DNA from 3 places in the Pseudoalteromonas sp. SCSIO 43101 genome. Region 3 is predicted to be linked to each of the others. Evidence: predicted binding sites of a transcription regulator. Region 3 holds the regulator's gene; each other region holds the start of a gene.
The links. The regulator LexA, encoded in region 3, represses DNA repair genes until DNA is damaged. The targets are predictions, from matches to a motif close to TACTGTATNNNNATACAGTA.
Positions count from the first base shown of each region.

Region 1: the regulator LexA is predicted to act here: its motif matches at 2,604-2,623, upstream of J8Z25_RS10390 (SulA-like leucine-rich domain-containing protein).
Region 2: the regulator LexA is predicted to act here: its motif matches at 1,872-1,891, upstream of uvrD (DNA helicase II).

Region 1 is NZ_CP072673.1:2,244,232-2,248,830, reverse strand. Features, by position in the region: gene J8Z25_RS10405 (alpha/beta fold hydrolase) at 107-799, shown strand; gene J8Z25_RS10400 (alpha/beta hydrolase) at 802-1,626, shown strand; gene J8Z25_RS10395 (YchJ family protein) at 1,623-2,102, opposite strand; gene J8Z25_RS10390 (SulA-like leucine-rich domain-containing protein) at 2,143-2,580, opposite strand; gene J8Z25_RS10385 (S9 family peptidase) at 2,884-4,599, opposite strand, start outside.
Region 2 is NZ_CP072673.1:143,739-148,337, forward strand. Features, by position in the region: gene uvrD (DNA helicase II) at 1-1,807, opposite strand, end outside; gene J8Z25_RS00710 (hypothetical protein) at 2,066-2,290, shown strand; gene J8Z25_RS00715 (YacL family protein) at 2,412-2,780, shown strand; gene J8Z25_RS00720 (peroxiredoxin-like family protein) at 2,813-3,442, opposite strand; gene J8Z25_RS00725 (dUTP diphosphatase) at 3,554-4,174, shown strand; gene yrfG (GMP/IMP nucleotidase) at 4,187-4,599, opposite strand, start outside.
Region 3 is NZ_CP072673.1:3,434,045-3,438,643, reverse strand. Features, by position in the region: gene J8Z25_RS15945 (VOC family protein) at 24-377, shown strand; gene J8Z25_RS15940 (PepSY-associated transmembrane domain-containing protein) at 352-1,077, opposite strand; gene J8Z25_RS15935 (hypothetical protein) at 1,236-1,616, shown strand; gene J8Z25_RS15930 (PaaI family thioesterase) at 1,624-2,061, opposite strand; gene lexA (transcriptional repressor LexA) at 2,223-2,840, shown strand; gene coxB (cytochrome c oxidase subunit II) at 3,278-4,420, shown strand; gene ctaD (cytochrome c oxidase subunit I) at 4,420-4,599, shown strand, end outside.

The sequences.
Region 1 (4,599 bases), 1.2 Mb from region 3:
AAACTTGCTATTTTAATAGTGTTATAGCTTGCGAGAACTAACTTGATATTTATTTTCAATTAATAGTAGTAGGGTAGAGCTGTTCGCTAAGGTATTATTTTTTATAATGTTATTATATAAAACAATGGTAGTTTTATTTTTCATAGGGATGTCTGTGTTGCGTACTGTATTTTTACTCTGTGTTTGTTGGGTTATGCCTGCTTTTGCTGGCACTATTAACAGCCAGTTTCCGACAGAAATTGACCCACATGGTCACTATGTTTTTTATTCACATGGTTTTATTGTAGAAGGGCATAACCCTAAGCCTGTTCACAAAACCTTTGGGATTTATGATTTTGTTGCCGTAAAAGAAGCGCTTGCAGATGAGAGCTATCATTTAATTGCTTACCATAGACCAAAAGGCACTGAACCTTTTGTGTTTGCGGAAAAGCTTGCAGCAGACGTTGAAGCATTAATAACTGCCGGTGTTGCTGAATCAAACATCAGTTTGGTTGGTTTTTCAAGGGGTGGGGCATTGTCGATAATGGCAGCCAATGAACTTAAACGTACAAATATCAACTTAATTATTTTAGCTGGTTGTGCTGGTTTAATTAAAAAGCTCCCATCAGTTAAAGCTTACGGCAAGGTTTACTCTATCTTTGAACGTTCAGATCAGGTTGGCTCTTGTCAATTTTTAATTGATAGGAATGAGGTAACCAAGTTCGAAGAAATAAGCATCAATACAGGGCTTTCACATGGCGCATTTTATAAGCCAAAAGATGAATGGGTGTTACCTATTAAGAAGTGGCTAAAGGATTAACTATGCCTTATATATTGTTATTTTTAGCGATTAGTGTTTTCGGAATAAGCTTTTCAAGCGATGCTGAGCCGTTTACGTTGCCGCGCACTGATACAGTTTTGCTTAAAGATAAACAATCAGACAACGAATACCCAATCACTATTAAACTGCCACCTAGCTACCAAAAGCAAAGTCATAAACGCTACCCTGTGGTGTATCTATTAGATGCAAATTATAGTTTGCCAATTGCCTCTGGTGCTAGTCGCTTTATGATGAATTCGGGGTCCATTGAAGAGGTGATTATCGTTGCTATAGGATACCAAAAAGGCATGTCTGGGCTTAATAGCCGTATTTATGACTACACCCCATTTGAAGATAAAAATTGGCAGCGACAGACTGGGGGAGCAAGAAACTACCTCAATTATTTAAAACAATCCGTATTGCCCTATATTGATGCTCACTACAGAACAAGCCAAAAAAACACCTTGGTCGGTAACTCGCTTGGTGGTTTATTTGCAGCCTATACCTTATTTACTGAGCCTACGCTTTTTTCCAGTTATGTCATAGGTAGCCCTTCAGTGTGGTTTAAGCAGCATGACCTTTTAGCTTTACCTGTGGTGCCCACAAGCAAAACAACTAAAGTGTATATTGGTATCGGAGAACTTGAAGAAAGTGAAGGTGAACAAATGGTTTCGGGCGCAAGGCAATTAGCAGCTAAAATTAATAAACAAAGCGGCGCGCTGGTTACAACAAATTTATTTGTTATCCCTCAGGCACGCCATGCAACAGCATTCCCAACAACGATTACCCAAGCCTTAGACTGGATTTACCAGGTTAATGATAACTAAAGAGCGTGACACTTTTTATATTTTTTGCCGCTACCACAAGGGCATTCATCATTACGGCCAATTTTAATATCTGCAACTGGCGTTATATCACCATCTAGGTAACGCCATAGGCCATCTTCTTTAATAAAACGCGATTTTTCGTGTAACTCACAATACAAGTTTTGGTAAAAGTAATTTGCTTTAAATTCTACAAAACCTTCTTGATCATTATGTTCAGTATCTAAAACACTGAGTTTGGTAAAACGGCAGCTATTAGCAAAATCTTTGATTTCGCGAACCGGGTTAGCGGCTTGCTGGCTTTGTGCATAGGTACTAAATACATATTTAGCATCTTTTAGCGCGTAGGCACTAAAACGAGAACGCATAAGTTGCTCTGGGTTATCAGCTTGGCTTGCACCTGTATGAAAAGGTTGGCAGCAAAGCTCGTAAGTCAATTCGCTGCCACAAGGACAAAGGGAGTGTGTGAGTGATGTCATAACAACTTACCTAAAACTATAAATTGTTATTTTAACAAGCCTATTGTGGCTGCGGTACTAAATTGTTTAATTGGGCGCTTTTTGTAAAACAATAAAACTTAGCAGATGCCTGCTCAAGGTTTAAGTTCATCGAATCAAGTTGATGATTGCTTACAATATCTGTCCATGTGATTACAGCAGCAAAATTACCGTTATGTAATGCTGAGCTAAGTACATACTCAAGGTTAACTAAATGCTTTTGTCTTATCACAAGCAGTTTGCTGGTATCAATCGAACACGAATCTAATAACGCTTTACTAGGAACATGATCAGGAGCAATTAATAGGGTCCATGCATTTTGGCTATTGTAATGATGCAATACCTTTAATAGTTCAAAGGTTGCTGATATTTCATCTTCAATTTGAATTAAGTTAACAGACGCTTTGTCGTTATCTTGTTGGTAGCTTTTAACTGTTCTTAAGGTAATTGGCTGTAACATAACTTTCACTCACTGGTTGTTTATACAGTATGTGTATACAGTAGTTTATACAGTGTTCTTGCGCAAGTACTTTTTTGCTATTTTTTAACCAATAATTCAGTTTTATTTTAATTAAAATAATTTAGTTGTTATTAAACAATTGGTTATGGTTTTGTTTTGAAGGTTGAAAAAGGTGAGAAATTTACCGCTAAAGCTATACAGTGTTTTATACAGTACTATGTAAATAGCTAAGTTTTGCTTCTATACAGGTATTTTGCATAAAAAAGCCGGTATAGAAACCGGCTCTTAATCTTTGTAGTTCTCCTATTTATCTAAGTAGGTATTTAAAAACTCAAGATATGCGTTTGAGGCTTTTATACGGTTTTCCTTTTTAGTAAACCCATGGCCTTCATCATCGAATAATACATATTCGACAGGCACACCATTTGCTTTTACAGCGGCAACGAGCTCATCGCTTTCAACTTGTAAAACGCGAGGGTCGTTAGCACCTTGAATCACCATTAAAGGCTTAGTGATGTTTTTAGCATGAAATAGTGGCGAAATTGCACGGTGACGTTCACCGTCTGTCGCGGGGTCGCCCATTTCGTCATACAGCGCCTTTTTAAAGCTTTCCCACCATGGTGGAATCGAGTTTAAGGTTCTAACCCAATTCGTTACACCAAAAATATTAATGCCGACTTTAAACTCTTCAGGTTCGAAGGCAAGTGCAGCAGCAGTCATAAAACCACCATAGCTGCCCCCTATGATGCCAATTTTATCAGCATCGACCCAATCTAGGCTTTGCAGGTGTTTTTTACCGTAAACGATATCTTGTAAATCGTCAGTGCCATGCTTTTTGTCATCTAAATGGAAGAAGGTTTTACCGTAACCTGAGCTACCTCGGTTATTGACTGCAAAAATGGCATAACCATGATTTACTAGATGTTGCTGCATAGCACTATATCCAGTGCGGCTTTGTCCACCAGGGCCGCCATGCACCCATACTAAAGCAGGTACTTTGTTGTTGCTGTTGGCTTGCTTAGGCTTGTATAAAACTCCCGGAATTTCTAAACCATCAAAGCTTTTAAAGCGCACAATGGTGCTTTCAACCAAGTCACTTTGATCAATTGCATCACTTAATGTATTGGTTAATTGTTTAGCTTTCGACTCACCGACTTGCCATACAAATAGGTTGCTTGGAGAGGTGTCTGAATTTAGGTAAAACGCCATGGTTTTTTCATCAGCTGAAAAATTTACACCGCGTAAGTTACCAGCAGGCAGTGATGGCATGGCAATACCTTTACCTGTGGTGGTATCGATTATCGACACCTTAGTGCTTGCATCAGCATTAACACCGCTTACTTGGTAACGGCCAGATTTAGAGAAGTAAATAAAGCTTACATCCCACTCATCTTTGAGGGCAGGGCTGTGCTCACCGGTAGTTAAATCATAACGCCATACTTCTGCAAACTCACCCTTAGCATCAGTTGAGTAGTACAATGATTTACTGTCTCTTGAAAATGTTTCAGGGCCGTATTTAGCGTCGCCGTCATGGCGGGTAATGAGCTCTGGTTTCAGAGTTTTTTTACGAGTATCAAGTATGAATACATCGCTGTCTTTGTTCGAATTGTTTTTCGATAAAGCAATAAAACGGCCATCAGGGCTGATTGCGCCGACATCAAGGCCCATGGTATTTTGATAAACAGGTGTTACTTCATAGCTGTTAGCATCAACACGATATAGGTCCATAAACTTAGCATCACGCTGATTGCTGGTTATAAAAAACTGTTTACCGTCTTCGGTGAAGCCAGCAAACCCTGCTCGGGTTTCTTCACCAGAGGTGAGGTCTTTCACTGTGCCATCTGTTTCGCGAACATAGATGTGATAACGCTCGTTACCGCCTGAGTCTTTAGTAAATAATACGCGCTCATCTTGAGGGAAATAAGCCACTGCATAAGTACTGTCTTCAAAGTCTGTTAAGCGGGTTTTTTTGGCAGTTTTTATATCTACTTCATACAGGCTATAAATGCCGCTTTCGTC
Region 2 (4,599 bases), 420 kb from region 3:
GAGTCATACCTACATAGCACAAGCGGCGTTCTTCTTCTAAACGGCCAGATTCTTCATTACTTTGCTGTGACGGGAACATGCCTTCTTCAACACCGACCATAAATACCAGCGGGAACTCTAAGCCTTTTGCTGAGTGCAGGGTCATCATTTGAACCGCGTCTTCGTGCTCATCGGCTTGGCCCTCGCCTGATTCTAGTGAGGTATAAGCCAAAAAGCCCTGTAGTGGCGAGCTGAATTCTTCATCTTCCGGTAGTTCATATTGGCCACACGCACTAATAAGCTCTTCTAAGTTTTCTACGCGAGCACGGCCTTTTTCACCTTTTTCAGCTTGATACATAGCCATTAACCCAGAAGTTTGAATGGCGTATTTAGCTTGCTCTTCTAAGGTCAGATCGCTGATTTTATCTTCGATATGTTCAACAAGTTCTAAGAACTTAGTGACTGCACTTGCTGCACGGCCAGATAAGTGCTGCTGCTCTACAATTGCTTTTGCGGCATACCAAAGCGGCAGTGACTCATTCCGCGCGCAATCACGAATGTGGCTTAACGTTTTATCACCAATGCCGCGTGCTGGGGTGTTAATAACACGCTCGAAAGCGGCATCATCTTGGCGGTTACCGACTAAACGTAAATACGAAAGTGCATCTTTGATCTCTTGGCGTTCGAAGAAGCGCATACCACCGTATATGCGGTATTTTAAGCCTTCTTGCAACATTGCTTCCTCGAGTACACGAGATTGCGCGTTGTTACGGTATAAAATGGCGGCGTCTTGTAATGCATTACCTGCATTTAGCCAGCTACGTAGCTTGCTGCTAACAAAGCGTGCTTCGTCTAATTCATTAAAAGCGGCATAAACAGAAATAGGCTCACCATCATTGCCGTCTGTCCAAAGGCTTTTGCCCATGCGTTCAGCATTGTTTTTGATCAGCGCATTTGACGCTTTCAAAATGGTTGCTGTTGAGCGGTAATTTTGTTCAAGGCGAATGGTTTCGGCTTCGAAGTCAGTTAAAAAGCGTTTGATATTCTCAATTTTTGCGCCACGCCAGCCATAAATACTTTGGTCATCATCACCTACGATCATAATACTATTCGTATTACCCGCGAGTAATTTTAGCCAAGCATATTGAATAGTATTGGTATCCTGAAACTCGTCTACCAGCATGTGGGCAAAACGCTGTTGATAGTGACGTAAAAGTGTCGGATGATTCTTAAGTACTTCGTAGCAGCGTAGCAGTATTTCTGCAAAGTCGACTAAACCAGCGCGGTCACAAGCCTCTTGATACGCAGCATAGACTTTCAACATCATTTGCTCGTTAATATCGTAGGCTTGAATGTCTTTAGGACGTAGGCCTTCATCTTTTTTCGCACTGATATACCAGCCAAACTGTTTTGCAGGCCACTTTTTGTCATCGATGTTCATCGCTTTAAGCAAGCGTTTGATCATACGTTGTTGATCATCAGAATCTAAGATTTGAAAGCTTTCAGGCAAGTTCGCTTCACGGTGATGGGCGCGCAAAATACGATGAGATAAGCCATGGAAAGTACCAATCCACATACCACCAACCGGTGCTTTTAACGTTTCTTCTACACGGGTGCGCATTTCTTTCGCGGCTTTGTTAGTGAACGTTACCGCAAAGATACTATATGCAGAAGCTTGCTCAACTTGCATAAGCCATGCGATGCGATGAACAAGTACTCGAGTTTTACCAGAACCCGCACCTGCAAGTACTAGCATGTTTTGCAATGGGGCTGCGACTGCATCCCGTTGTTTGTCATTTAAGCCATCGAGTAATTCAGAAACGTCCATCGTTACGCCTTTTCAATCTATAATGAGTGGAGTATAACAGGTGTTTATGCAAGGCTAAATAAAATACTGTTTTTATAAACAGCTATTTTGGCAAGTCATTAAAATTGTAAATAAAAATTGTGAATTTGACCGATTTTTAGCAAAAAGAACTAAAATCAAAAAAACGCTATTTTTTAACGCTTTGATTTGTAAGCCATAATAAGTTGGCATAAAGTATGTTTACTAAAAGTATAATCATTAAAAACTATAGAGGTTAGTATGGCAGAGCAAGGTTCTGGCGGTAATGTAATCGCAGCAATATGTAATATCTTTTTTCCTGGTTTAGGGCAATTGGTACAAGGTCGTTTAATGGCGGCTATTGCATTCTTTTTAGCATGGGTTATTAGTGGTGCACTAATTTATGTGGCAGTTGGTTTTATTTTACTGCCAATCGTATACCTATGGGCGATTATTGATGCTGCACGCTTCAAATCGCGACTCTAGCTATTTAAATAGCACAAACACGAGCGCCACTTAGGCGCTCGTGTTGTTTTAAGGTTGCAAAACTCGCCACGTTTAGCTGCAAACGGTATAATTAGCAGATAATGTATTATGAGTACCCTCCATGGAATATCAATTTATCCGCGACCCTATTAGCGGTTTACGCATTAAAATTTCTTCTGAACATGCCATCATAGGCCGTTGGCTAAACGAAGAAGTTGGTAAAGAAAAAATAGCGATGGTGCAAGCTTTGATCGCTGCGGTTAACAGCTGCCATGAGCCTTTAACCTTACAAGGTCAAGAAATTGATTTGATCTTAAGTAAAGACGAAGCATTATTCGAAGCACATGCATTACATCAAGATAATGAAGACTTAGTTGCCTACCAAGATGATGATTTAATGCTTGAAGAAGAAGGCCTGTGCAGTGGCTGCGGCTTTGAAGACTTTGTTGATTTAATTGAATCTTGGCAAGAATTTACACAAGGCCGATAAGCAGAAGCATGTTCTGCTTATCCCTTGCTAATTTATTGTTCGCTCACTGATTTAACAGCTGCTAGTAATAAATCCTCTGTTAAACGTACTTTGTAATTTGGGTTAGCATATTGAAAATGAACTAACCCATTTGTGTCGATTACAAACACTGCAGGTACTGGTAACGCTACTTTCGCTTCACCATCTAGCGACACAAAGTTAACCCCAAGCTTATTGCGGTAAATCTTTGCTGTTTTGTCATCTAAGTAAAATGCTAAACCTAACGTTTGCGCCAAAGTGAGGCTGTCGTCAGAAAGCAATTGATAGCTAGGAGCTGTAATTTTTGTTTCAGCAAGTTTTTCAGGGCTGTCTGGCGAAACGGCAATTAATTGCGCATCTAAATTAGCTAATTCTTTCTCTATTTTTTGTACGCTGGCCAATTGTTTTGAACAATATGGACACCAGCCACCACGATAAACAATCAGCACTGTGGTTTTTTCTTTAAAGCGCTCACTTAATGAGACGGTTTTGCCGTATTGGTCTTTTAATTCAACATTTGGCACCGCTAATCCTGGTAATAATGGACTGACTTGCTCTGCAGATTCGGCAATATTAGAGGCAGTTGCAGCAACAACTTGGCTTGATAGCACAAACAGTGCGCTAATAAGTAGAGATTTAAACATGGGCTTCCTCGGTTATTTTTATCAACTGCAAAGATGACCTGATTGTTGCGGTATTTATTTCATCTTTACTGTAATATATAGGCAAATAAAAAATGCAAGTTGGGATAAAAAATGTCTGCTAATTTACAAAAACTCGTTGTCATGCTCGAGATGCAAAATGCGATGAATACCAAAGTACATGAGCAATGGTTTAGCCAAGGTTTTGAATGGTATCGTGCAATTTGGGTTGAGTGTGCTGAAATGCTTGATCACTATGGTTGGAAGTGGTGGAAGAAACAAACTCCAGATACTGAACAAGTTATTTTAGAGTTAGTTGATATTTTCCATTTCGGTTTATCTTTACGTATCGATGGTGAAACCAGCTATGAGCAGTTAGCAGCACAACTTGAAGCAGAGTTAAGTGCGCCAGTTCAAGCTGATGACTTTAAACAAACACTCGAATTATTAGCTGCTTCAGCTGTCGCTGAAAAGAGCTTTAATGCTGCTGCATTTGCTGGTTGTATGGCACAAATCGATATGGATATCGACGATTTATACCGTGGTTACGTAGGTAAAAACACTTTGAATTTTTTCCGCCAAGATCATGGCTACAAAGACGGTAGTTATATCAAAGTGTGGAACGGTCAAGAAGATAATGAGCACCTAGTTGAAGTGGTAAAAAGCCTAGATACAGAGCATGCGGATTTCGCAAAGCTTGTATACCAAGGCTTAGAGCAGCGTTACCCTAAATAAACGTGTTTATGCTCATTTTATAACGGGCATAAACTCGCGAAAATCGATGGTCGATAAAAAGCCATCGAACTGCTTGTGCGGTTGCTGACTATCTGGGTTGGCAACCGCAAGAATATGACCAATACCAAACTCTTTTGCCGCATCGAGTACTGCCGGGCTGTCATCCACAAATAAAGTCCGTTCCTTATCAAACTGCCATTCTTGGTGTACTTGTTGCCATAATGGTTGATGCTCTTTACTCACGCCATATTGGTGAGTTGAGATCACGCCATCTAAGTAGTTATCAATCGCAGTTAGTTCAAACTTTAACATGGCACAATCTGGGTGTGCGTTAGTGAGCATGATCAATTGCTTGCCTGCTTTTCTTAGTTCCGTTAGAAATGGCGGAACATCTTCACGAATTCTGATTAAATGTTGAATGTTAC
Region 3 (4,599 bases):
CGTTTATTAGAGGAATTACAACTATGTTATTAGGTGCTTTTTCTGTGAGTTTAAATGTGAAAGATATCCATGCTTCAAAGCAGTTTTATGAAAAACTTGGCTTTAAAGAATTTGCCGGCGAAATCGAGCAGCATTGGTTAATTATGAAAAACGGCGAACATTTAATAGGTTTGTTTCAAGGCATGTTTGATAAAACCATGCTGACCTTTAACCCAGGCTGGGATCAAAATGCTGAGGCACTGGTAGAGTTTGCCACTTTTGAGCAATTAGCCGCGCATTTTCAGCAACAAGGGTTAGAAATACAAAAAGCCGGTGACGCGAGTTTTATTATCACCGACCCAGATGGCAACCCTATTTTGATTGACCAGCACGTTTAGCAGGCTTTTTACGTTTTAAACGAATGTTCTGTAGCAATAAAATAATCCCCGTAATACAAAACAGTACGCTGGTGGCCGAAAAGCTAATTAGAAGTGGGTTATTAAAGTTTTCGCGCTCATCATAATCCATGATGTGTAGCATCCAGAAAAAGTCGAAAATGCGCCATAGGGAGCTGCGCACTGTAATGACTTTACCGGTTTGGCTATCTAAATATAAGGTTGTTGTCAGCCAATCATCAAAACTCACTTGCCAAACATTGGCCTTGTGAGCCACTTCTCTTGGTCCTTTGGTTAACAGCTGTGCTTGCGTGATATTTGCGTTAATAAGTAAGTGAGTTCTCGCGTTTTCAATTATTTGTGCTTTATTCGGCGCAGGCATTTTATCACCTGTTCTGCCATCAAAATTAAAGGAGCCGCTCGGTGCCGTGACTTCTATGATTGGCGACTCTAAAAAGTGGCTGTACTTGATACTTTCAATTTGTTCAAATTGTGCCGTTATTTTATCGATAGAAGCAGAGTAGTCTGACACTAAGAAAGGGTTACTTAGACTGCGATTTGCTAGATGTTTTCCATGCACTTTTTCAAGCGGCAATGAACTCATTACAAGCCCACCTAATAGCCAAAAAAAGATCTGCAAAGCAAGTAAATAGCCTAGCCATTTATGCCCTTTACGAGCATATTTGAACATGCGTTTATTCATTACCACCCCGTTATTATTGTTATATGGGCGCTATTTTAGGTTGTTTAGCTGTATTGCCAATGCGGCAAAATGTCGCATTAACTGTATTCTAGATTTGGTATATATACAAAACTGAGTTAAAGTTTCAGTCGATATCAATAGAGGATAAAAACGAGAGTATGTCGGAAATTCAATTTTTAAATGTAGATCTGGAGCTTGAATCAAAGCACGATATTAGTGCGCTTGTTGCTGATTTGAAGAAAAACGCTATGGTTTTACATTATGACCAAGATGAATACCGTCAACTTGCACGCATTGAAGCAACTGCAGATATCAGCTCTCCAGACAAAGCGATTAACCAGCTTTGCGAATTAATTGAATCTTGCTCGCGCAATGCATTAAAGCAGTGGTTATCTTGTTCAAAACGTACATTTGATTTAGGGTTTGAATCGGGTAACTCGCCAAAGTGCTTTAACCAACCCCTGCATGCAGATACCTTGTTACGTATCTCAGCAATTGGCGCAGGGATTGAAATTACTATTTATCCAGTCGAAAAGTAAACTGAATTTAGCGCTCTACGACTGCTGCGGTCATTCTTGATACGCAGCACAGCTCCCCAGCAGCATTGGTAATTTTGATATCCCAAACAGAGGTGCGCTTACCTAAATGAAGTGGTTTGGCCGTTGCCGTTAATGTCCCTTTTCGAGACGCTTTTATGTGGTTGGCATTAATCTCTTGACCAACAGCATAGAATTTATTGAAATCAATCACAAAGTTGGCTGCATAGCTTGCCACTGTTTCTGCTAACACAACGTTTGCTCCGCCATGAACCATGCCCATAGGGTTATGGTGTTCAGGAATTGCAGGCATGGTGGCCACTAAATAATCATCGCCAATTTCAGTCACCTCAATACCCATCGTTTTCATTAAAGTGCCTTGCCCGGTTACTCCTTGTTCCAAGTCTTTACATTGCTCCAGCGTGATTGGATGGTGCCAAATACTCATTGTGTTTCCTTAACATGCGAATTAAAGCTAATACCTTATGGCATCTTTCATTGCGGTTCAATGTTAGTTTTGTAGCAATATGATGGAGTTAATTTAAATTTGCGATTTTCAAATAACTGTATATACTCACAGTTAAATGTACTGTATGGAAAACCAGTTGTATGCGCCCATTAACTAAACGCCAATCGCAAATCTTAGAACTAATTAAAGTCTTTATTAAAGATACAGGCATGCCGCCAACACGCGCTGAAATAGCTCAAACATTGGGTTTTAAAAGTGCCAACGCCGCTGAAGAACATCTAAAAGCACTGGCAAAAAAAGGCATGATCAAAATGAAGCCTGGAGCGAGTCGTGGTATTCAGTTGATTGAAGAAGATGAACCTGAGCAGTTAGGTTTACCTTTGATTGGCCGTGTTGCAGCTGGTGAGCCAATTTTGGCTCAGGAGCATGTCGAAAGTCATTGCCAAGTTGACCCTACGTTATTTAAACCAGCCGCTGACTTTTTACTACGTGTAAATGGCATGAGTATGAAAGATATTGGTATTATGGACGGTGACTTGCTTGCAGTACATAGAACGCAAGTTGCTGAAAATGGGCAAGTTGTTGTAGCTCGAGTTGATGAAGATGTAACTGTTAAGCGGCTAGAAAAAGCAGGTCGGAAAGTACTTTTACACGCTGAAAACGAAGAGTTCTCACCTATTGAGGTTGACCTTGAGCATGAATCTTTCAATATTGAAGGGTTAGCTGTAGGAGTCATTCGTAACGCTGACTGGATGTAGTTGTCCCTTATTTGGTGCGCTAAATTGACTCAATTTGGTGCGCCATTGTGTTTTTGCCACTTAATTAGGATTTGTGAATCCTTACTCTTTATTTAAAGCCTTATATGGCGCAGTTTTCCTCTCTTTTTGTATATTCTTCGTATACCACAACATTAAATAACGCGCTGATTATAGTTGTTATTTCTGCACCAAAATAAACATTTATTATCACTAAAACTTGCTTATTGGTCATTTTTTAACTAATTGGTTAAAGCAATGTATTAACACCTGATTAATAAAAAGACACAAAAATGTGCGAGGTGTTAGACAGGGGGCCAGTATCATAAGTGAGTTAAAATGATACGTAGTCGCTCTGAACAATAAAAAAAACGAATGGGCACCTTGCTGTATCGCCTTTTCGCTTTGCGTCTTGCAATAGCATCTAAAGGAGCCGTCACATGGGTAAACTGCGTTACGCCTTGTGGCTTATATTGGTTGCACTCCCAGAAATTGTATTGGCAAATAGTCAATACAATATGCGAAAAGGGGTGACTGATATAAGTAATAATGTTTATGAGTTACACATGACGATATTTATTATCTGTTGTGTAATCGGCATCATCGTATTTGCGGTGATGTTTTGGGCTTTAATACACCACCGTAAATCTAAAGGGGCCAAGCCTGCCCAATTTCATGAAAGTACAAAAGTTGAAATACTTTGGACTGCCATTCCATTTGTCATCTTAATAGCCATGGCTGTGCCTGCCACAAAAACTCTCATTGCTATGGAAGATGCCTCTAAAGCTGATATCACAATTAAAGTGACAGGCTCGCAATGGAAGTGGCATTACGAATATATGGGTGAAGATATAGCCTATTACTCAATCCTATCTACACCAAAAGATCAAATAGACAATCAGGCAGAAAAAACGGAGCATTATTTGCTTGAGGTAGATAAACCGCTAGTGCTTCCTATCAATAAAAAAGTCCGCTTTTTAATGACCTCAGACGATGTTATTCATTCGTGGTGGGTTCCTGATTTTGCAGTTAAAAAGGACGCAAACCCGGGATTTATCAATGAAGCGTGGACACGTATTAACGAACCAGGTGTTTACCGTGGTCAATGTGCAGAACTATGCGGTAAAGATCATGGTTTTATGCCTGTTGTGGTGAAAGCCTTACCTGAAGATGAATTTGCTAATTGGCTTGCAGATGCTAAGGAAGAAAAGGCTAATGCAGCAGCCGCTGATGCTGCTTTGCTTGATCAAACATTACCTAAAGAAGAGCTTATGGTCTTAGGTGAGCAAGTGTATATGGCAAGTTGTGCTGCATGTCACCAGCCTACTGGTATGGGCTTACCAGGCGTGTTTCCTGCACTTAAAGGCAGTCCCATTGTATTAGGTGATGTAAAAGATCACATAGATATCGTGTTACATGGCCGCCCTGGTACGGCGATGCAAGCGTTTGATAAGCAGCTTTCAATTAAGCAACTTGCTGCGGTTATTACCTATAAGCGAAATGCATGGGGTAATGATACCGGCGATGTGATCCAACCGAGTCAAATTCAAGCCGCGATTGATGCAGCAGCGGAGGCGAAATAATGAGTAACGTTATTAATGAGCAAGCAACTGGGCATGCGCATCACGACCATCATCATCCTGCTAAAGGTTTTAAGCGTTGGCTTTACACCACCAATCATAAAGACATCGGGAGTTTATACCTGATTTTTTCTCTTACCATGTTCTTGATTGGTGGAGCGATGGCTATGGTGATCCGCGCT